Regions from separate parts of the Duganella sp. GW821-FHT07G03 genome, predicted to be linked through region 1. Evidence: predicted binding sites of a transcription regulator. Region 1 holds the regulator's gene; each other region holds the start of a gene.
The links. Region 1 encodes sigma-54, which starts transcription at its own class of promoters, with help from an activator protein. Its sites were predicted from a motif close to TGGCANGNAANCTGCTTT; they were not measured.
Positions count from the first base shown of each region.

Region 2: the regulator sigma-54 is predicted to act here: its motif matches at 2,360-2,377, upstream of AC07OK_RS17560 (PEP-CTERM sorting domain-containing protein).
Region 3: the regulator sigma-54 is predicted to act here: its motif matches at 4,940-4,957, upstream of AC07OK_RS04710 (ANTAR domain-containing response regulator).

Region 1 is NZ_JBWKQE010000019.1:60,779-68,597, forward strand. Features, by position in the region: gene AC07OK_RS21875 (monovalent cation:proton antiporter family protein) at 1-481, opposite strand, end outside; gene AC07OK_RS21880 (KpsF/GutQ family sugar-phosphate isomerase) at 610-1,608, shown strand; gene AC07OK_RS21885 (KdsC family phosphatase) at 1,608-2,138, shown strand; gene lptC (LPS export ABC transporter periplasmic protein LptC) at 2,151-2,744, shown strand; gene lptA (lipopolysaccharide transport periplasmic protein LptA) at 2,773-3,363, shown strand; gene lptB (LPS export ABC transporter ATP-binding protein) at 3,366-4,118, shown strand; gene AC07OK_RS21905 (RNA polymerase factor sigma-54) at 4,124-5,602, shown strand; gene hpf (ribosome hibernation-promoting factor, HPF/YfiA family) at 5,680-6,039, shown strand; gene AC07OK_RS21915 (enoyl-CoA hydratase/isomerase family protein) at 6,133-7,218, shown strand; gene AC07OK_RS21920 (Lrp/AsnC family transcriptional regulator) at 7,231-7,689, shown strand; gene AC07OK_RS21925 (VOC family protein) at 7,786-7,819, shown strand, end outside.
Region 2 is NZ_JBWKQE010000013.1:43,302-51,120, reverse strand. Features, by position in the region: gene AC07OK_RS17575 (xanthine dehydrogenase family protein molybdopterin-binding subunit) at 1-514, shown strand, start outside; gene AC07OK_RS17570 ((2Fe-2S)-binding protein) at 511-1,062, shown strand; gene AC07OK_RS17565 (c-type cytochrome) at 1,059-2,273, shown strand; gene AC07OK_RS17560 (PEP-CTERM sorting domain-containing protein) at 2,461-3,300, shown strand; gene AC07OK_RS17555 (allantoate amidohydrolase) at 3,291-5,054, opposite strand; gene AC07OK_RS17550 (LysR substrate-binding domain-containing protein) at 5,112-6,047, opposite strand; gene AC07OK_RS17545 (urate hydroxylase PuuD) at 6,166-7,383, shown strand; gene AC07OK_RS17540 (M20/M25/M40 family metallo-hydrolase) at 7,406-7,819, shown strand, end outside.
Region 3 is NZ_JBWKQE010000002.1:183,151-190,969, reverse strand. Features, by position in the region: gene grpE (nucleotide exchange factor GrpE) at 279-821, shown strand; gene dnaK (molecular chaperone DnaK) at 913-2,859, shown strand; gene dnaJ (molecular chaperone DnaJ) at 2,981-4,111, shown strand; gene can (carbonate dehydratase) at 4,215-4,892, shown strand; gene AC07OK_RS04710 (ANTAR domain-containing response regulator) at 5,026-5,649, shown strand; gene AC07OK_RS04705 (CmpA/NrtA family ABC transporter substrate-binding protein) at 6,026-7,198, shown strand; gene ntrB (nitrate ABC transporter permease) at 7,211-7,819, shown strand, end outside.

The DNA.
Region 1 (7,819 bases):
GCAGGATGCCGATGATCTTGCGGCCGTGCTCGCTCTCCAGCTCCAGCCGCTCGGTCAGCATTTTTGACACGATGGCGGTCGAGGACATGGCCAGCGCGCCGCCCAGCGCGAACGAGGCTTGCCAGCCGATGTGGATGCCCGCGGGCAGTTGGGTGGCGAGGGCCCAGCCGAACAGCATGGTGGCGACGATGGTCAGCACCACCTGCGCCATGCCCAGCCCGAACACGATGCCGCGCATGGCCATCAGTTTGGGCAGGGAGAACTCCAGGCCGATGGAGAACATCAGGAACACCACGCCGAATTCGGCCAGCGAGTGGAACGCTTCGCTCGACTCGGCCAGGCCCAGCGCGTGGGGGCCGATCAGGATGCCGACCGCCAGGTAGCCCAGCATGGGCGGCAAATGCATCATGCGGAAAGCGACGACGCCCAGCACCGCGCTGCCCAGCAACAACAAGGTTAATTCCAAAGGTGAAAACGTCATATCAACATCGCCAGAAAATATTATTTCGTTGTTTGTGGGCCGGTGCGGGCCGTTATGTTGTAACTGGCAAGTTTTTTGCTTTCTCAATTCGGCTATACTTGGGCATGAGTGTAACCCATGAAAAAACAATGCTGAAAGCTTTTGACGCAAATATGGCCGCGCATGCGTTGCGGCTGGCCCGCGACACCCTGCAGAACGAAGCAGAGGCGATCGCGGCCCTGAACGCCCGCATGGACGCCGACGACAGCGTGGTGCAGGCCATCGAATTGCTGCTGAACTGCAAGGGCCGCGTCGTCGTGTCCGGCATCGGCAAGTCCGGCCATATCGGCCGCAAGATCGCCGCCACGCTGGCCTCGACCGGCACCCCGGCCTTGTTCGTGCACCCGGCCGAAGCGGCCCACGGCGACCTCGGCATGGTCACCGCCGACGATGCCTTCATCGCCATTTCCTACTCCGGCGAAAGCGCCGAGCTGATGACCATCCTGCCGGTGGTCAAGCGCATGGGCAGCAAGGTCATCGCCATGACCGGCAAGCCCGGCTCCAGCCTGGCCGGGATCGCCGACGTCCACCTGAACGTGGCCGTGGCCAAGGAAGCCTGCCCGATGAACCTGGCGCCGACCACCTCGACCACCGTCACGCTGGCGCTGGGCGACGCCATCGCCGTCGCGCTGCTGGACCTGCGCGGCTTCAAGGAAGAAGACTTCGCCCGCTCCCATCCGGGCGGCGCGCTGGGCCGCCGCCTGCTGACCCATGTGCGCGACGTCATGCGCAGCGGCGACGCCGTGCCGCGCGTGACCGCCGATGTCAAGCTGACCGACGCGCTGCTGGAAATCACGCACAAGGGCATGGGCATGACCGCCGTGGTCGACGCCGACGACAAGCCGATCGGCGTGTTCACCGACGGCGACCTGCGCCGCATGATCGAGAAGGTCCAGGACTTCACCAAGGTGGTGATCCGCGACGTGATGCACGCCAACCCGCGCAGCATCTCGCCGGAAAAACTGGCGGTCGACGCCGTGGCCGTGATGGAACAGTTCCGCATCAACCAGATGCTGGTGACCGACGCCGACGGCAAGCTGGTCGGCGCGCTGCACATCCACGACCTGACCCGTGCCAAGGTGATCTGATGGCCGATCTGACTTATGTGGAACGCGCCGCGCGCGTCAAGCTGATGATCTTCGACGTCGACGGCGTGCTGACCGACGGCAGCCTGCACTACGGCGCCGACGGCGAAGCGCTGAAGACCTTCAATGTGCACGACGGCCTGGGCATCAAGCTGCTGCAGGAGTCCGGCGTGCAGACCGCCATCATCAGCGCGCGCACCTCGCCGCAGGTGATCAAGCGCGCGGCCGACCTCGGCATCGTCCACCTGCACCAGGGCGGCCACGACAAGCTGACGCCGTTCAAGGCGCTGCTGGAAAAGACCGGCCTCACCGCCGACCAGGTCGGCTTCATCGGCGACGACGTGGTCGACCTGCCGATCCTGACGCGCGTCGGTTTCGCCGTCGCCGTGCCGAACGGCCGCGCCGAAGTGCTGGAGCGCGCCCACCACACCACGGTGGCCGCCGGCGGCCGCGGCGCGGTGCGCGAAGTGTGCGAGCTGCTGATGCACGCGCAGGGTACGTACGAGCGCGTGATGGCGCAGTTCCTGGTTTGACGAGGATCGAGCATGCGTAAAAAAACAGCCCATCGCTGGCAGCTTACCGTCATCATGATGGTCGGCGTGTTTGTCGCCGTCGGCAGCTTCTGGCTGGTGCAGGTGGTCAACCAGGCCGGCCAGGATGCGCAGGTGGACCAGCATCGCAATGAGCCGGACTACATCATCGACCGCTTCAGCATGGTGCGCATGAACAAGGCCGGCCAGCCGGCCTACATCATCTCCGGCGACAAGCTGACCCACCGGCCGGTCGACGATGCCTCCGACATCGACAAGCCGACTGTGCACAGCCTGTCCGGCGACCAGCCGCCGATGAATATCAATGCCGACACCGCCCATGTCGACCAGGGCAATACGCGCGTCAAGCTCAACGGTAATGTGAGCGTGGTGCGTCCGGCCGGGCCGCAAGCGCAGGCGATGCGCATGACCACGCCGGCGCTGACCGTCTACCCGGACGAAGAACGCATGGAAACCGCCAGCCCGGTGGCGCTGGAAATGGGCAACGCCAGCGCCAATGGCGTCGGCATGAAGGCCAATAACGCCACCCGCGCAGTGCAGCTGGGCGGACGCGGACAACTGACGATGCCGCCGCGCGCCGGCCATTGAGGAAACAATGATGATGAATGGAATGACGATGAAGAAACTGATACTCTCGGCGGCGATGTTGTTGATGGCGGCCGGTGTGGCCCACGCGGAAAAAGCCGATGCCAACAAGCCGACCAAGATCGATTACGACGACCTGCAAATCGACGACGTCAAGCAAATCAAGACGCTGATCGGCAATGTCGTGCTGACGCGCGGCACCTTGCTGATGAAGTCGCCGAAGGCGGTGGTGACCACCGATCCCGAAGGCTATAACTTCGTCGTGCTGACCAGCACGCCGGGCACGCTGTCGACCTTCCGCCAGAAGCGCGACGGCGCCGGCGACCAGTGGATCGAGGGTGAAGCCGAGCGCATCGAATACAGCGACAAGACCGACCTGGTCAAGCTGTTCTCGAAAGCCAGGGTGCGCCAGCTGGAAGGCCCGCGCATGACCAGCGAAGTCAACAGCGAGTTCATTTCCTACGACAGCCGCACCGAACATTTCGACGTCAAGAACAACGTCTCCGGCGTCAGCAAGCCGGGCGCCGGCCGCGGCACCATGGTGATCCAGCCGACCATCCGTCCGGCCGCGCCGGCGGCACCCGCACCGGCCGCATCGACGCCGCCGGCCACGGAGAAGTAAGCATGGAACCATCCTGCGGTAGCACCCTGATCGTGCGCGGCCTGCAAAAGACCTATGGCAAGCGCCAGGTCGTGCATGACGTGTCCCTGCAAGTCGAATGCGGCGAAGTGGTGGGCCTGCTCGGCCCCAACGGCGCCGGCAAGACCACCTCGTTCTACATGATCGTCGGCCTGGTGCCGTCGGACGCCGGCAGCATCGATATCAGCGGCACCGATATCTCCTCGCTGCCTATCCACCGCCGCGCCTCGCTCGGCTTGTCCTACCTGCCGCAGGAAGCGTCGGTGTTCCGCAAGCTGACGGTGGAAGAAAATATCCGCGCCGTCCTCGAAATCCAGAAAGTGGACGGCAAGCCTTTATCCAAGGCTGCCATTGATGAACGGCTCAATACCCTGCTGGCCGATTTGCAAATCGAAAAACTGCGCGAGAACCAGGCGCTGTCGCTGTCGGGCGGCGAGCGCCGCCGCGTGGAGATCGCGCGCGCACTGGCGACCAACCCGCGCTTCGTGCTGCTCGACGAACCATTCGCCGGGGTCGACCCGATCGCCGTGATTGAGATCCAGCGCATCGTGCGCTTCCTCAAGGAACGCGGCATCGGCGTCCTCATTACCGATCACAATGTGCGCGAGACGCTGGGCATCTGCGACCGCGCATATATCATCAACCAGGGCACGGTATTGGCTTCAGGCCGGCCAGACGACATCATCGCCAACGAATCGGTGCGTCGCGTGTATCTGGGTGAACACTTCCGCATGTAAAACCCATGAAACAGTCTTTGCAACTGCGCACGTCGCAGCACCTCGCGCTGACACCTCAGTTGCAGCAGTCGATCCGGCTGCTGCAGTTGTCGACGCTGGAGCTGCACCAGGAACTGGAACAGCTGCTGACCGATAATCCGCTGCTGGAGCGCCTCGACGACCCGCTGGACCGCTCGCTGCGGCTGCTGTCGGACGGCGCCATCAGCCAACAAGCCCCGGTCGGCGACGCGCCGCCCGAGGGCCCGCCCAACGCCCAGGAGGCGCCGGCCGCCGACGCCGACAACTACGACGGCCCGGCCGCCGACACCGAAAGCACCAGCAGCGACGCCGATGTCGACTGGAGCGACGCCGGCCGCAGCAAGGCGCCCGACGACGAGGACTCGCGGCCGCAACTGGAGGCCAGCCACTGCACCTTGCGCGAACACCTGATGGAGCAGATGCGGGTGACGGTGCTGGAGATGCGCGACCGCGCGCTGGTCGAGCTGATCATCGACGCGCTGGACGAAAACGGCTACCTCGAGGAATCGCTGGAAGAAATCCTGGCCCGCCTGCCGGAAGAACTGGAACTGGAGCTCGACGAATTGCAGACCGCCTTGTCGATGCTGCAAAGCTTCGATCCGATGGGCGTGGGCGCGCGCAACGCGTCCGAATGCCTGGCGCTGCAGATCAAGCGTCTGCCGGCGATTCCGATGGTCACGCGGCGCATGGCGCTGGCGATTGTTGAAAATCATTTGACCTGGTTTGCCCAGCGCGATTTCAACAAACTGAAGAAGGCGCTGCTGTGCGACGACGAAGATTTGCGCGAAGCACAAACCGTCATCCGCCAGTGCAATCCGCATCCGGGTTCGGCGTTCGCGTCGGACGTGTCGGACTACGTGGTGCCGGACGTGATCGTCAAAAAAGCGCGCAACGGCTGGCAAGTGAGCCTGAACAACGACGTCATGCCGCGCCTGCGCGTGAACGCCATGTACGCCAACCTGCTCAAGCAGGGAAAAGGCGAGGGCGCGATGGGCGCGCAGCTGCAGGAAGCGAAGTGGCTGATCAAGAATATGCGCCAGCGTTTCGACACGATTTTGCGCGTTGCACAAGCGATAGTAGAACGACAAAAGAACTTTTTCTCCCATGGCGCGGTTGCCATGCGCCCCCTTGTGCTTCGTGAAATTGCTGATACACTGGGTCTACACGAGAGCACTATTTCTCGTGTAACAACTCAAAAATATATGCTGACCCCGCATGGCATGTTTGAGTTGAAATATTTCTTTGGTAGCCATGTCGCCACCGAAGCGGGGGGGGAAGCAAGTTCGACGGCGATACGTGCACTCATCGTGCAATTGACAGGAGCAGAAGACCCGAAAAATCCTTTATCCGACAGTAAGATTGCGGACATGCTGGGAGAACAAGGCATGGTGATTGCGCGACGCACTGTTGCCAAATATCGCGAAGCGTTGAAGATCCCGCCAGTCAGTCTCCGTAAATCTTTGTAGTTACTTGGTTCCTGCGCGCCCGGCGGTAATGGGCTCCGCACTAACCGTAAGAAGCGACATTATCTTTAGGAGTGTGTATGAATCTCACCATCAGTGGACATCATCTCGAAGTGACCTCGGCCATCCGTGAATACGTGCAGAACAAGCTGGAACGCGTCACCCGCCACTTTGATCAAGTGATTGATATTGCTGTCATCCTGACTGTAGATAACCTCAAAGAGAAAGAGAAACGCCAGAAGGCTGAAATCAACCTGCGCATGTCGGGCAAGACCGTCTACGTGGAAAGCCTGTCGCAAGACCTGTACGCCGCCATCGATACCTTGATCGACAAGCTGGATCGGCAGGTCATGAAGTACAAAGCCAAGGTCCAAGAGCACGGCCACGATGCGATCAAGCATCTCCCGGATAGCTACGAACCCGCTGCCGCCGCCCTATAACAACGGCCCCGGCACCATCCAACTAAGGGCGCAGAGGCGCCCTTTTTTGCGCCCGCAGTAAAATAGGGTTTTCACCACGACCCTAGAGACTCCATGAGCGAATACGTCCACACCAGCGTCAGCAACGGAACCGGCTTCATCACGCTGGACCGGCCCAAGGCCTTGAACTCTTTGTCGCTGGCGATGGTGCGCGATATCACGGCGGCGCTGATGGCGTGGCGCGACGACAGCGGCGTGGCCGCCGTGGTCATCCGCAGCAGCAGCGAAAAGGCCTTCTGCGCCGGCGGCGACATCCGCTTCTTCTACGACGCCGGCCGCGCCACGCCGCAGGGCGGCAGCGCGTTGGTGGAGGATTTCTTCACCGAGGAATACGCGCTCAACCACCTGATCCATTTTTATCCCAAGCCCTACGTCGCGCTGATGGACGGCGTGGTCATGGGCGGCGGCATGGGCGTGGCGCAGGGCGGTCCTGATTGCCGCGTGCGCATCGTCACCGAGCGGACCAAGATGGCCATGCCGGAAGTGAACATCGGCCTGTTCCCGGATGTGGGCGGCAGCTATTTCCTGGCGCGCGCGCCGGGCAAGTTGGGCTGCTACCTGGGCGTCACCGGCGTCACCATCGGTGCGGCCGATGCGCTGCATGCGGGGCTGGCCGATCACTTTGTGCCGGGCAGCGACATGGCGGCGCTGTCGGCGCTGCTTGAGTCGACGCCGGGCGCGGGCTTGGCCGAGGCCATCGCGGCTTTCGCGGCGCCGTTCAGGGCCGCTGCCGGCGACAGCAAGCTGGCGGCCGAGCGCGCCGCTATCGACCGCCACTTCGGCGCCGGCTCGGTGCCCGCCATCATCGCCTCGCTGAAAACCGACGACAGCGCCTTCGCGCAAAAGACGCTGCAGGTGATGGCCACCCGCTCGCCGCTGATGATGTGCGTGACGCACGAGCTGGTCCGGCGCGGCGCCGCAATGGGCGTGGCCGATTGCCTGCGCATGGAGCGCACGCTGGTGCGCCACAACTTCGAGGACGGCGAAGTGATCGAAGGCGTGCGCGCGCTGGTCATCGACAAGGACAACGCGCCGCAGTGGAAGCCGGCCTCGCTGGACGAGGTCGACGAGGCGATGGTGCGGCGCTTCTTCCAGCCGGTGTGGCCGGACTACGCCCACCCGCTGCGCCACCTGGACTAAGCGCCGATGGCCGTGGAACTGGACCGACTCGACATCCAGATACTGAACCTGCTGCAGGAGGACGCCAGCATCCCGCTGCGGCGCATCGCCGGGCTGGTGCACGCGTCCGCCGCCACCTGCCAGCGCCGCATCGCGCAGTTGCGCGCCAGCGGCGTGCTGGTCAAGGAGGTGGCGCTGGTGGACCGGGTGCGCGTCGGCCGCCCGCTGACCGCGTTCGTCACGGTGCAGCTGGAGCAGCAGAATACCTCGCTGTTGAAAATGTTCGAGTCGCTGATGCGCGAAGAGCCCGACGTCATGGCCTGCTACGAAGTGGCGGGCGAGTTCGACTTCATGCTGGTGGTGACGGCGGTGTCGATGGAAGCGTTCCAGGCCTTCACCCGGCGCGTGTTCACGTCGAATAATAACGTCAGCAACTACAAGAGTTTGCTGGCCATGAACTGCGCCAAGTTCGAGACCAAAGTGCCGCTGTGAAGATCGAGTAATTCTTGCATCGCGGCGGGTGAGATTGCAATGTTGTCTCACCGCCGCTCAGTATGATGGGCCTTCCAACTTCAGGAGGACAGCATCATGATCGACCACGTTTCCATCGGCACCCGCGCAC
Region 2 (7,819 bases), on a different contig from region 1:
CGGCGGCTACCATGTGCTGAACCGCAAGCGCGTGTTCATCCCGCCGGTGCAGCGCAATAACGCCACTGTCACGTATTACAGCGCGATTGGCACGCTGGTCGAATTGTCGGTGCATGAGGCCAGCGGCAAGGTCGAGCTGCTCAGCCATCATTCCATCATGGAGTGCGGCAGCATGCTGTCGCCGCAGCTGGTGTCGAGCCAGTTGCAGGGCGGGCTGGCGATGGGCATAGGCCATGCGCTATACGAGTACCTGCCGTTGTACGAGGACGGCCCGGGCAACGGCAGCTGGAACTTCAACCGCTACCAGCTGCCGCGCGCGCGCGATGTCGCGGTGTGGCGGCAGACGGCGGAGATCCTGCCGCCGTTGACGGAGACCGATACGCCCAAAGGCATTGCGGAAGTGGTGATGATTCCCGTAGTCGGCGCCATCGTCAACGGCATCGCGCACGCTATCGGCCACCGCTTCACCGACTTGCCGGTCACGCCGGAACATATCCAGGAGGTGCTGGCATGAGCATCGCGACCAAACCAATCACGCTCACCATCAACGGCAAGACGGTCGGCCCGTTGCCGGCGCCGGAAGGTGTGATGATGATCGACTTCCTGCACGAATACCTGGACCTGACCGGCTCCCGCCTGGGTTGCGGACAGGGCGTCTGCCATGCCTGCGTGGTGATCCTGGATAAAGCCGACGGCACCAGCGAGGAAGTCCGCTCGTGCATCACCGGCGCGCATTTCTTCGATGGTAAAAAAGTGCGCACGGTGGAGGGCCACGCCAAGTTGAACGACAAGGGCGAGGTGGTGGCGCTGTCGCCGATCCAGCAAAAATTCCTCGAACATTTCAGCTTCCAGTGCGGCTACTGCACGCCTGGTTTTGTGAACGCGGCCACGGTGCTGCTGGAGCGCTTGAAACGCACGCCGGTCAGCCGCGATCAGATCGACGAGACCATCACCGAAAGCCTGAATGCCCATATCTGCCGCTGCACCGGCTATGTGCGCTATTTCGAGGCGGTCAAGGATGTCGTGCTGAATACACCCGGCCTGGTGAAGGAGGGGAAATGATGAACCGCCATTTCTCCTTACGCGCGTCATTGGCGCTGCTGGCCGTATTGTCCGGCGGCGCGCAGGCTGCCGCAGGCAGCGATGCCGTCGCGCGCGGACGCTATTTGGTCAAGGCTGCCGATTGCGCCGCCTGTCACACGTCGGCCACCGGCGCGCCGTTTGCCGGCGGCGTCGAATTGAAATCCGACTTCGGCACTTTTTACGGCACCAACATCACGCCGGACAAGGAGCACGGCATCGGAAAATGGACCGCCGAGGAATTCTACGCGGCCTTGCGCGACGGCGTGGCGCCGGACCGGCATCTGTATCCGGCCATGCCCTACAGCTCCTACCGCTCGATGAGCCGCGCCGACAGCGACGCCATCTTCGCCTATCTCATGCAGATCAAGCCTGTGGCAGTGGCCAGCAAGGCCGCCGATCTCAAGTTCCCGTACAATATGCGCTTCGGTATGCGCTTCTGGAATATGCTGTTCTTGAAGGACACGCTGCCCGACGCTTCGTCCGGCCAGTCGCCCGCATATCTGCGTGGACGCTACCTGGTCAACACGATGGGGCACTGCGCGGAATGCCATACGTCGCGCGGTTCGCTGGGGCAGATGGATGGCGCAAAGCCGTTGGGCGGCAGCGCGCTGGCGCGCATCGCGGCGCCGGATATCTCGCCGGCCGGGCTGTCGGCCTCCGGATGGACGGCCGCCGACCTGGCATCGTTCCTGGGCACCGGCGTTGCACCGCAAGGCTCGGCCTACGGTGAGATGTTCGCCGTGGTCCACCTGAGCACCCAGCATTTGACGCCGGGCGACATGTGGGCAATGACCACCTATCTGCTGGGCGACAAACCCTTGCCGCCGCAGCCGCTGAAGCCCGCTGCGCCAACCGGCGATGCGGCGATCGATGCCGGCCGGCGTACGTACCTCGCCGTCTGCGCCGGTTGTCATGGCGTCGATGGCGGCGGCAAGCCGCATGTGGCGGTGGCGATGAAGGGCAATACCACCTTGCGCAGCGCCGATCCGCACAACCTGATCGCCGTCACGCTGGACGGCATCGAAGCGCAGCGTTTTGGCACGAAGGAAAACATGCAAGCGATGCCGGGCTTCGCCAACAAATTGAGCGACAAGGAAATCGCCGGCTTGACCAATTTCCTGCGCGTCAGCTGGGGCGGGCAGGCGGGCGCGGTGAGTGAGTCCCAGGTGAAGGAATTGCGGACGCCTTGAAGCCTCTGTCGGCATTCTTGACAATTGAAGGCGTCGCGGCGGCATCCGAAGCGCCAAGCCACTGACTTTATTGGTTTTACGTGTCAGGGCATACTTCCTGCATCGCGTCTCAACGGCCGGCAGTCCCGCCGGCGGTTGACCAGGGAGACGCGACATGAACATCCATTCCAGAATCCGGTGCGGCTGCATGCTTGGCGCAGTGCTTGCCACGATGGCTGCGGCGCTGCCGGCATCTGCCGCGCCGTTCTTCTTCAGCACCGGCGGCCCCGATGGCCGGATCGGCACGGCCACGCGGCCCAGCAGCGCCGGCAAGGTTGAAATCGAAACGGCGGACGATTTTATACTCGGCTCGCACACCAGCATCACCAGCGCAAGCTTCACCGGCCTGCTGACCGGCGGCGCCACGGCGGCCAGCATCGGCCAGGTGGTGGCGGAGATCTATCGTGTGTTCCCAAAGGACTCCACCAATCCGCCCTCTGGCCACGTACCGACGCGTACCAATTCGCCGTCCGACGTGGCGTTCGACAGTCGCGATAGTGGTGGTGGCTTGAGCTTCTCGGTCGCTACGCTGGGCGCCTTCAGCGCCGCCAACAGCGTCCTCAATGGCATCAACCCCTTGCCGGGGCAGACAACCGGTGGCGAAGGTCCGATCAGAGGCACCGAGGTGACCATCACCGTCAACTTTGGCACACCGTTCGATCTGCCGGCCGACCACTACTTCTTCGTGCCGCAGGTCGAGGTGACGGGAGGGGAGTTCTACTGGCTGTCGGCCGCGAAGCCCATCGCGGGCGGCACCGGTTCATTCGTGCCCGACCTGCAAAGCTGGATACGCAACGAACCGCTGGCGCCGGACTGGCTGCGCATCGGCACCGACATCGTCGGCGCGGGCGCCTTCAATGCTTCGTTCTCGCTGGCGGGCGCCACGGCGGTGCCGGTACCTGGCAGCATTGCGCTGCTGCTGGCCGGCGTGCTGCCGCTGGCGTTGGGGCGCCGCCGGCGCGCGCCGGCGGGCAGCGATCAGGCGTAGCTGCGCAGGAAATCCAGCAGCACATGGGCGGCGATGTCGGCATCATCGGCCGTCATCGTCTCCAGCGGATTGTGGCTGATGCCACCGTTTCCGCAGCGGGTGAACAGCATGGCCACATCGGTGATTGCGGCCATCGCCATCGCGTCGTGACCGGCGCCGGAAAGGAGGTCAAACCGCGGCAGGCCGGCGCGCTCGATGGCGGCGCCGAACTGCTGCATCAATCGCGGCGCGCACGGCGCTGCCGAGGCGTCGACGATTTGCTGCATGCTCACTTCCACCTGGCGCCGCGCGCAAATCGCCGCGATGCCGTCCAACACATCCTTCACCGCAGCCAGCCGCACCGCATCGTCGGCGGCACGTATATCCAGCGACAGCTTGCACGCGCCGGGTATCACGTTGACCGAACCGCCGGGCACCTGCAACTGGCCGACCGTGCCCACCAGCGATTCACCTTGCGCGCAGCGCTGCTCGACCAGCAGCACGATTTCCGCCGCCGCCGCTGCCGCATCCTTGCGCATCGTCATCGGCGTGGTGCCGGCGTGGCTGGCCAGGCCGGTCAACTCGACCAGGTAGCGCGAGCTGCCGGCGATGGCCGTTACCACGCCCAGCGCCAGGTCGCGCTCCAGCAGCACCGGGCCTTGTTCGATATGGACTTCCACGAAGCCGAGCAACTGCGACGGATCGCGCGCGATGGCGGGAATGCGCGCCACGTCGTGGCCGGCGGCCAGCAGCGCTTCGCGCATGGTGACGCCGTCGGCGTCGGTCTGGTCCAGCAGCGACAGGTCGAAGCGGCCGGTCACCGCGTTACTGCCCAGGAAAGTGCTCTTGAAGCGCACCCCTTCCTCCTCGGCGAAACCGACGATCTCGAAATGGAAGGGCAGCTTCTCGCCGCGCTGGTGCAGGTGGCGCACGATGGCGATCGGCAGCAGGATGCCGAGACGGCCGTCGTATTTTCCGCCGTTGCGCACGGTGTCGTAGTGCGAGCCGGTCATCAGCGTTTTCGCATCTGGTGCATCGGAGCGGTAGACGCCGACCACGTTGCCGACGGCGTCGATGTGCGCGTCCATGCCGGCTTCGCGCATCCAGTCCATCAGCTGCGCGGCGGTCTTGCGGTGCGCCGGCGTCATGTAGGCGCAGGTCAGGTCGAAGTCCGCGCTGGCGCTGTTGTCGGTGTCGCTCCATGCGCCGATGGTCTCGCACCACTGCATGATGGTCGGGCCGAAGTCCAGCGTTACGCCCAGCAGGTCGTTCAACCGCAGCTCCGCGATGCGCTTAATCTGGCGCAGACACTCGGCGATTTCGTCGGCGCGCTGGTTCTTCAGGCGGCGCGTAAAGGTGGCGATGATGGTGCGGCGCGTCAGCCCTTGTCCGTCCGGGCCTTTGACGGCCAGGATGAAGGGGAAGCCGAATTTGTCGTTGTAGTCCGCGTTCAGCTGGTGCAGGGTGGCGAATTCCTCGGCGCTGCACAAGTGCAGGCCGGACCTGGCTTGCTCGTTGGTGGATTCGGCCGTCAGCTGGCCGGAAACGGCGGCCTTGCCCGCCAGTTCGGGGTGGGCGCGGATCAGGCCCAGTTGCTCGTCCAGCGACGCGGCGCTGACCACCGCCTGCAAGGCCAGCTTGAGCGCGGTGGTGTTGGCGAAAGGCCGCTGCACCGCCGCCCGTTCCGGTATCCACGGCGAGTGCTCGTAGATGCCGCGCAGGCGGTCGGTGAAGGTGGCGGCGTCGCAGCTGTTTAGGTCGGAAAGTGTCGTCATAGCCTAGTGTAATCGCAACTGAGCCGCGCAGTTATATGCGCTATCCGCTAAGGGTTATTATTTGCCGAGCGCCTTGGCCGCCGTGGCGACCTGCTCGCGCAGCCACTTGTGCTCCGGCGCCTGGTGCACGCGCTCGTGCCACAGCTGGTAGAAGCGCATCGGCGGGAACTTGACCGGCACCGTGAACGTCTTCAGCGGCATGTTGCGCTCGTAGTAGCGCACGAACTGGCGGCCGGTGGTCAGCACCAGGTCCGTCTGCGTCAGCATGTAGGGGATCAGGCCGAAGTAGGCCGATTCGACCGCGACGTTGCGTTGCAGGCCCTGGCGCTCAAGGAAGTCGTCGATGACGCCGTGGTAGCCGGGCAGGATCTGCGTCGGCGCCACGTGGGGCAGGGACAGGTAGTCATTGATCGTCATGTCGTCGCTGCCGGTGCGCAGCGCATACGGGCAGTCGGAACGCATCACGGCGATGATCGGGTCCTCGAACAGCTTGGACATGTGCAGGTGCTCGGGCGGCTCGTCCCAGTTGGCGATGACCAGGTCCATGTCGCCGTCCGACAGCAGGCGAACGTAGTCGACGCCGGGGCCCAGGCCGTGGATCTTCACGCGGCTGTTGGGCGATCCGCGCCGCAGCAGCGCCACCAGGTTGGGCAGGAACTGGCTGTCCAGGTAGTCCGGCGCGGCGATGTGGAAGGTGCGCGCCTCTTCCTGCGGCACGAAGGGCGACTTTTTCAGGAACAGGTTCTCGGTCTCGTCGAGGATGCGCTTGGCCGGTATCAGCAGGCTTTCGCCGTGCTGGGTCGGCACCATGCCGCGCGCGCCGCGTACCAGCAATGGGTCACCGGTCAGCTCGCGCAGCTTGCGCAGCGAGGCGGAGATCGAGGGCTGCGGCTGATTCAGTTTGAGGGCGACGCGCGAGACGTTCTTCTCAACCAGCAGCAGGTAGAGGATGCGGATCAGGTGCAGATCCAGGTGTTGCGGCAGGGCGGCCATGAGAGTATTTCTGTTATACGGAATCGGATATGTTTAATATACTCTAATGTTCATGTGGTCGGCGTCAATTCCGTTTATCTTCTGTAAATTAGCCACACTCTTTACCCAGAAAGCTCCCATGGACTTATACGCCTATCTGATCCCGTACGGCCTTGAGTGGCTAAACCTGATCGTGCGCTGGCTGCACGTCATCACCGGCATCGCCTGGATCGGCGCTTCGTTCTACTTCGTCTGGCTGGATAATTCGATCCGTCCGCCCGCTCCAGGTTCGGAGCTGGCGAAGAAGGGCGTATCCGGCGAGCTGTGGGCGGTGCACGGCGGCGGCTTCTACAACCCGCAAAAATACCTGGTGGCGCCGGCCGAACTGCCGAAGGACCTGCACTGGTTTAAATGGGAGGCTTATTCCACCTGGCTGTCCGGCATTGCGCTGCTGACCATCGCCTACTACTTCAACGCCCAGGCGATGATGATCGATAAGTCGGTGGCCGATATCGGCAGCTGGCAGGCGATCGGCATCGGCGTCGGCACGCTGGTCGTCGGCTGGACCGTGTACGACCTGCTGTGCCGCTCGCCGCTGGGCCAGCGCGACCTGTGGTTCGGCGTGGTGGTGTTCGCGCTGATCGTCGGCGCCGCGTATGGCCTCACGCATGTGCTGAGCGGCCGCGCCGCCTACATCCACGTCGGTGCGCTGATCGGCACCATCATGGTCGGCAATGTGCTGATGCTGATTATCCCCGGCCAGCGCAAGATGGTGGAGGCCATGTCGGCCGGCCGCCTGCCGGACCCGATCCACGGCCAGAAGGCCAAGCAGCGCAGCGTCCACAATAACTACTTCACGTTGCCGGTGCTGTTCATCATGATCAGCAACCACTACGCGATGACCTACCGGAACGACCGCGCCTGGCTGGTGCTGGCCTTCATCATGGCAGCCGGTGTCTTCATCCGCCACTTCTTCAACCTGCGCCACAAGGGCCGCGTGGAGTGGCGCTATCCAGCCGTCGGCGTGGCGCTGCTGGTCGGCGTGGCGGTGGCGATTGCCCCGGCGCGTCCGGTCGCGGTGGCGGCTGCCGCCGACCCTGCGGCGCAATTCGGCAAGGTGAAGACCATCATCGACCAGCGCTGCGTGGCCTGCCACTCGGCCCATCCGTCGCAGCCCGGCTTTGCGACGGCGCCGGCCGGCGTCATGCTCGACAGCGCCGAACAGGTCCACCAGAACGCGGAAAAAATCTACAAGCAATCGGTCCAGCTGAAAGCTATGCCGCTTGCGAACCTGACCAATATGACCGATGCCGAACGGGCGCAGATCGCGACCTGGTTCGAGTCCGGCGCAAAATGAGAGAACAGCGGAGAGAACAGCGATGACGACGAACAAAGAACAACTGGCACTATGGATCGACGCGCACTTCGATGAAGAAGTCGGCGTGTTGCAGCAGCTGCTGCGCGTGCCGACCGATACCCCGCCCGGCAACAACGCGCCGCATGCGGACATGGTGGCCGACCTGGTCAAGGCCTACGGCTGGACCGCAGAAAAGCACGCGGTGCCGGCGCAGGTGGTGCAGGACTACGGCATGGAGACCATCACCAACCTGATCGTGCGCCGCCCGTACCAGGCCGGCGGTCCGACCATGGCGCTCAACGCCCACGGCGACGTGGTGCCGCCGGGGGACAACTGGACCTATCCGCCATATGGCGGCGTGGTGGAAGACGGCTACATCTACGGCCGCGCCGCAGCGGTCTCCAAGTGCGACTTCGCCACCTACATCTTCGCCACG
Region 3 (7,819 bases), on a different contig from region 1:
TGCTGCAATCAGTGGCAACTTCATGGTGAGGCGCTCCCGGAAAAACTGCCGCGACGGTTGTCATTAGTACATCTTAGCCGCTGCGGTGCAAAAAAGTAGAGCCTGCACAGACGAAGTTTTGTAACGCGTGTTACATGAGCTCGCTTGCGGGGCAATGCGTGCTGGCGGTGATGAAATAACGGGCAGAATAACCCTTGAAAACATAGGTTATCGCCCCATTTGCAGCCAGTGCAGTAAGAAAAGTAATGTCAAACAAATACGATAGTAGGAGTCTATAGATGCAAGATCAGGAAAACCAAGCCGTACCTAATCCAGAGGCGGCAGCAGCCGCTGCGTCGGCCCCGCCATCGAATCCTGACCAGCCTACGCTGGAGGAACAGCTGTCGGCTACCGAAGCGAAACTGGCCGAGATGCACGACGCTTTCATGCGCGCCAAGGCCGACGGTGAAAACATCCGTCGCCGCGCCCAGGAAGACGTGGCCAAGGCCCACAAGTTCGCCGTTGAAAGCTTTGCCGAAGCCATGGTGCCGGTCAAGGACAGCCTGGAAATGGCCCTGAAAGTCGAAACGCCATCGATCGAATCGCTGAAGGAAGGCGTGGAAATGACGCTCAAGCAGCTGTCGTCGGCCTTCGAGAAAAACCGCCTGCTGGAGATTCTGCCGGCCCAGGGCGACAAGCTGGACCCGAACAAGCACCAGGCGGTTGCCGTGGTGCCTGCGGACCAGGAAGCCAATACGGTAGTTTCCGTACTGCAAAAAGGCTATATGATCGCGGACCGCCTGCTGCGTCCCGCCATCGTGACCGCGGCGCAAGCAAAGTAATTTGCAGATTCGCCGAAGTAAGCACTTGAAAACATACAGCTTTTCCACATATTAGTACCATCTGAACTTTAGCAAATAAGGAAGAAAAATCATGGGTAGAATTATCGGTATCGATCTGGGAACCACGAATTCCTGCGTTTCCATCATGGAAAATGGTCAGCCAAAGGTAATCGAAAACGCCGAAGGCGCGCGCACGACGCCATCGATCATTGCTTACCAAGAAGATGGTGAAATTCTGGTCGGCGCGCCGGCAAAACGCCAGGCAGTGACCAATCCTAAGAACACGCTGTTCGCCGTCAAACGTCTGATCGGCCGCAAGTTCGACGAAAAAGAAGTGCAGAAGGACATCGGCCTGATGCCTTACTCGATCATGAAAGCCGACAACGGCGACGCATGGATCGGTGTGCGCGACAAGAAACTGGCGCCGCCGCAGATCTCGGCTGAAGTGCTGCGCAAGATGAAGAAAACGGCAGAAGACTACCTCGGTGAAGAAGTCACCGAAGCCGTCATCACCGTGCCTGCGTACTTCAACGACTCGCAGCGCCAGGCCACCAAGGATGCCGGCCGTATCGCGGGCCTGGACGTCAAGCGCATCATCAACGAGCCAACCGCGGCCGCACTGGCTTTCGGCCTGGACAAGACCGAAAAGGGCGACCGCAAGATCGCCGTGTATGACTTGGGCGGCGGTACCTTCGACGTGTCGATCATCGAGATCGCCGACGTCGATGGCGAAAAACAATTCGAAGTGCTGTCGACCAACGGCGACACCTTCCTGGGCGGCGAAGACTTCGACCAGCGCATCATCGATTACATCATCGAAGAGTTCAAGAAGATCAACGGCCTGGACCTGAAAAAAGATCCGATCGCCCTGCAACGCATCAAGGCTTCGGCCGAGCGCGCAAAGATCGAACTGTCGTCGTCGCAGCAGACCGAAATCAACGAGCCGTACATCGCCATGGCGAACGGCGCGCCGGTCCACCTGACGCTGAAGATGACCCGCGCCAAGCTGGAATCGCTGGTTGAAGAGTTGATCAACGCGACCATGGAACCATGCCGCATCGCCATCAAGGATGCCGGCGTCAAGGTTACCGACATCGACGACATCATCCTGGTCGGCGGTATGACCCGCATGCCCAAGGTGCAGGAAAAAGTTAAAGAGTTCTTCGGCAAAGACCCGCGCAAGGACGTCAACCCGGATGAAGCCGTCGCCGTTGGCGCCGCGATCCAGGGCTCGGTGCTGTCGGGCGAGCGCAAGGACTTGCTGCTGCTGGACGTGACGCCGCTGTCGCTGGGTATCGAAACCCTGGGCGGCGTGATGACCAAGATGATCCACAAGAACACCACGATTCCTACCAAGTTCTCGCAAGTGTTCTCGACCGCCGACGACAACCAGCCTGCGGTGACCATCAAGGTCTACCAGGGCGAGCGTGAAATCGCGGCCGGCAACAAGGGCCTGGGCGAATTCAATCTGGAAGGCATCCCGCCGGCATCGCGCGGCACGCCACAGATCGAAGTGACCTTCGACATCGACGCCAACGGCATTCTGCACGTCGGCGCCAAGGACAAGGCCACCGGCAAGGAAAACAAGATCACGATCAAGGCCAACTCCGGCCTGACCGAAGCCGAGATCCAGAAGATGGTGAAGGATGCCGAAGTCAACGCCGAAGAAGACAAGAAAGTGAAAGAGCTGGCCGAATCGCGCAACCAGGCCGACGCGCTGGTGCACTCGACCCGCAAATCGCTGACCGAATACGGCGACAAGCTGGAAGCGGGCGAGAAGGAAAAAATCGAAGCCGCGATCACCGACCTGGAAGGTTCGATCAAGGCCGGCGACAAGGCCGAGATCGACGCCAAAGTGGCATCGCTGTCGACCGCTTCGCAGAAGCTGGGCGAGAAGATGTACGCTGACATGCAGGCGCAGCAAGCTGCCGCCGGCGGCGGTGCTGAAGGCGCGCAGGCTGGCGCAGGCGCCGAGCAGGCCAAGCCGCAGGACGACGTGGTCGACGCCGACTTCAAAGAAGTCAAAGACAGCAAGTAATATCGCCGTCCCCGCATAGGGGAGGACGAGCGCCGAGTCGTGTGGCCGTGTATAACGGCGCCGGCTCGGCTTTTTAGCATAAACAGTACATCAGTATTCAATACAGCAAGGTGCCGACAATATGGCAAAGCGAGATTTCTACGAGACACTTGGTGTCGCCAAAAACGCGTCGGAAGACGAGATCAAGAAGTCGTATCGCAAACTGGCGATGAAATACCATCCGGACCGCAATCCGGACAGCAAAGAGTCGGAAGAAAAATTCAAGGAAGTCAAAGAAGCCTACGAGATGCTGACCAATCCGGAGAAGCGCGAAGCGTATGACCGTTACGGTCACGCCGGCGTCGATCCGAACATGGGTGGCGGCGGTGGTTTCGGCGGCGGCGCCGGCGGTTTCGGCGATGCCTTCGGCGACATCTTCGGCGACATCTTCGGCGGTGGCGGCCGTGGCCGCGGCCAGGGCCCGCAGGTATATCGCGGCGCTGATTTGCGCTATAACCTGGAGATCACGCTGGAGCAGGCCGCGCACGGCTTCGACACCACCATCCGCGTACCGTCGTGGGACAAGTGCGACACCTGCCACGGTTCGGGCGCCAAGCCCGGCACCTCGCCGGTCACGTGCTCGACCTGCGCCGGCCACGGCCAGGTGCGCATGCAGCAGGGCTTCTTCAGCATCCAGCAGACCTGCCCGAAATGCCACGGCACCGGCAAGATCATCCCCGAGCCATGCGCAGCCTGCGCCGGCCAGGGCCGCATCAAGCGCAACAAGACGCTGGAAGTGAAGATCCCGGTCGGCATCGACAACGGCATGCGCATCCGCTCGTCCGGCAACGGCGAACCGGGCACCAATGGCGGACCGTCGGGCGACCTGTATGTGGAAATCCACATCAAGCCGCACTCGGTGTTCCAGCGCGAGGGCGACGACCTGCATTGCGAAATGCCGATCTCGTTCGCCAAGGCGGCTTTGGGCGGCGACATCGAGGTTCCGACATTGTCTGGTAAAGTGTCGTTCACGATCCCTGAAGGCACCCAGTCGGGCAAGACCTTCCGCCTCAAGGGCAAGGGCATCAAGGGCGTGCGTTCCGGCTTCGCGGGCGATCTGTTCTGCCACGTGGCGGTCGAGACCCCGGTCAAGCTGACCGAGAAGCAGAAGGACATGTTGCGCGATTTCGAGAAGCTGACCACCGAAGGCGGTTCCAAGCACAGCCCGCAAAGCAAAACCTGGCGCGACAAGGTGAAGGACTTTTTTGAGTAAAGGTTACGAGTAACTGCGACGTCATGCAGTCTTGGTAATATCGGACCGCCGCGCCACTCTTTTCGGGTGGACCGGCGGTCTTCTTATGTACGAGAGGAGCATCATGAGTGATCTGGACAACAGCAATTCCCCGTTGAGCGACCTGCTGGACAACAACCGTCGCTGGGCCGAATCGGAAGTCGAGCGCGACCCCGATTTCTTCAACCGCCTGGCGCAGCAAGCTTCGCCGGAATACCTGTGGATAGGCTGCTCCGACAGCCGGGTGCCGGCGAACGAGCTGCTGGGCCTGGCGCCTGGCGATGTCTTCGTCCATCGCAACATCGCCAACGTGGTGGTGCACTCGGACTTGAACTGCCTGTCGGTGCTGCAGTTCGCGATCGACGTGTTGAAGGTCAAGCACGTGATCATCGTCGGCCACTACGGCTGCAAGGGCGTGCACGCGGCGATGACCGGCACCCGCATCGGCCTGGCCGACAACTGGCTGCGCCACGTGCAGGACGTGCACCAGAAGCACGAGCGCTACCTCGGCGACATCCTGCCGAGCAAGAAGCGTTCGGAGCGCCTGTGCGAGCTGAACGTGGTCGAGCAGGTGGCCAACGTCTGCCAGACCACCATCGTGCAGGACGCCTGGGACCGCGGCCAGAACGTCACGGTGCACGGCTGGGTCTACGGCCTGAAGGACGGCAAGTTGCACGACCTGGAGATGACCGTCTCCGCCGCCCATGAACTGGCGCCGCGCGTGACCAAGCGCCTGGGCGTGTACGAGGAAGAAATCGCCTGATTTCCGACGCGGTCCGTTGCTATGCCGTGCGTGCGGACCGCTACCGCTGGCAGGACAGCGGCTTTGTGCCGTAGAATGGATTGATTCTTGCTTGCATAAGCGTCATGAACCAACTCCAATACCTTGCATGACCATGAAACATTTACGCATAGTGGTCGTCAACACCATCATCCACGCCGGCGACGAGGATGATGAATCGCTGCGCGCGCAGGCCGAACGGGCCCGCGCGCTGCGCATCGGCTTGCTCGAGGCGGGCTACGACATCGTCGCCTCGCTGCCGCCGGACATGTATTTGCCCGAGCGCATAGCCCAGCTGCAACCGGACATGATCATCGTCGACGCCGAATCCGACGCCCGCGACGTGCTGGAGCACATCGTCATCGCCACCCGCGACGAGCGGCGCCCCATCGTCATGTTCACCGAGAGCGACGACACCGAGAGCATGGAGGCCGCCATGGCGGCCGGCGTGTCGGCCTACATCGTGGCCGGCCTGCAGAGCGACCGCATCAAGCCGGTGCTGCAAGTGGCGCTGGCGCGCTTCAAGCGCGAGCAGAAGCTGCTGGACGAACTGTCCGACACCAAGAGCAAGCTGGCCGAACGCAAGATCATCGAACGCGCCAAGGGCCTGTTGATGGAACGCCAACGTTTCACCGAAGAGCAGGCCTTTCAAAAGCTGCGCAGCATGGCCATGAGCAAGAACCTCAAGCTGTCTGAAGTCGCCCAGCGCATCCTCGACGTCGAAGACCTGCTCGGTTAAATCCCGTCCAAAATGATGCACTGCGCAATAGCAGTGCGTTTTCTGCGCCATCGCACGGCGCCGTCATCCGCACCATCCTCGTTTCCTTCCTCTGCAAACTTGCTGGCACAGACATTGCATAGCCTATAGGCAAGCGCAACGATGCGCTTGCTGTACCTCGCCAACGGCGGTGAGGTCCACCAGACAACGACGTCTACACTCATGAATCCGTTCATGTTGGGTAGACTTTTTTTTTGCCGTTTTGTCTTGCTGACTACTTGAGGGATTTGCGATGGAATATGAAGAACCAAAAGCGGGCAACGACCTGCCATCCGATACTGTGAACACCAAGCGTCGGCAAATCATTCATGGCGCAGGCCTGGTAGCGGGGGGAAGCATGTTGGGATTGGCAACGGGTGGAGTATGGGCGGCGGGTTCGGACAAGCCGGAGAAGGAAGAAATCAAGATCGGCTTCATTCCGCTGACCGATTGCGCGTCGGTGGTGATGGCCTCGGTGCTGGGCTTCGATAAAAAATACGGCGTCAAATTCGTACTGAGCAAAGAGGCTTCCTGGGCCGGCGTGCGCGACAAGCTGGCCAACGGCGATCTCGACGCAGCCCATGTGCTGTATGGCCTGCTTTACGGCGTGCAGATGGGCATCGGCGGCCAGAAGAAGGACATGGCGGTGCTGATGGGCCTGAACAACAACGGCCAGGCCATCACGCTGTCGAAGAAGCTGGCCGACAAGGGCGCCGTCGACGGCCCGTCGCTGGCCAAGCTGATGCAGACCGACAAGCGCGAATACACCTTCGCCCAGACCTTCCCGACCGGCACCCACGCGATGTGGCTCTACTACTGGCTGGCCGCCAACGGCATCAATCCGATGAAGGACGCCAAGGTCATCACCGTGCCGCCGCCGCAGATGGTGGCCAATATGCGGGTCGGGAACATGGACGGCTTCTGCGTGGGCGAACCGTGGGGCCACCGCGCCATCATGGACGGCGTCGGCATCACCGCCACCACCACCCAGGACATCTGGAAGGACCATCCGGAAAAGGTGCTCGGCTCGACGCTGGAATTCGCCAAGAAGAACCCGAACACCTGCCGCGCGATGATGGCCGCCATTCTCGACGCCGGCAAATGGATCGACGCCTCGCTGGCCAACAAGAACAAGATGGCCGAGGTCATCGCCGACAAATCCTACGTCAACACCAGCAAGGACGCGATCGACCAGCGCATCATGGGCCGCTACCAGAATGGCCTGGGCAAGACCTGGGACGACCAGAACTACATGAAGTTCTACAACGACGGCGCGGTCAACTTCCCCTACCTGTCGGACGGCATGTGGTTCATGACGCAGCACCGCCGCTGGGGCCTGCTGAAGGAAGACCCGGACTACCTGGCCGTGGCCACCTCGGTCAACCAGATCGACTTGTACAAGGACGCCGCGGCGATGACCAAGACGCCGGTGCCGAAAAGCCCGCTGCGCACCTCGAAGATGATGGATGGTTCCGTATGGGACGGCAAGAACCCGAAAGCGTTCGCCGCCTCCTTCAAGATCAAAGCCTGATAGGGGAATGCCATGAACGCCATGCTCCAACCGGAAAGCGCCGCGCCAGTAGAGGCAGCGGCCGCGGTGCGCCGTCCACGTCGCCCGCTGGCGGCCAATTCGGCGTCTCGCGCGCGGCAGCAGGTATCTGCCACCGCGATGAAGATCGTCGCGCCGTTGCTGGGCGCCGCGCTGCTGGTGCTGGTCTGGCAGATCATCACCATCAACAATACCAGCTTCCCGACGCCGCTGGCGACCTTGCAGGAAGCGATCAAGCTGTTCTCCGATCCGTTCTACAGCAAAAGCCCGAACGACCAGGGCATAGGCTGGAATATCCTGGCGTCCTTGCAGCGGGTGGCGGTGGGCTTCGGCCTGGCGGCGCTGGTGGGCATTCCGCTGGGTTTCCTGATCGGCCGCGTGCAATTCGTCGGCAGCATGTTCGGGCCGATTATCAGCCTGCTCAAGCCGGTGTCGCCGCTGGCCTGGCTGCCTATCGGGCTGTTGGTGTTCAAGTCCGCCAACCCTGCCGCCATCTGGTCGATCTTCATCTGCTCGATCTGGCCGATGATCATCAACACCGCCGTCGGCGTACAGCGCGTGCCGCAGGATTACATGAACGTGGCCAAGGTGCTGAACCTGTCG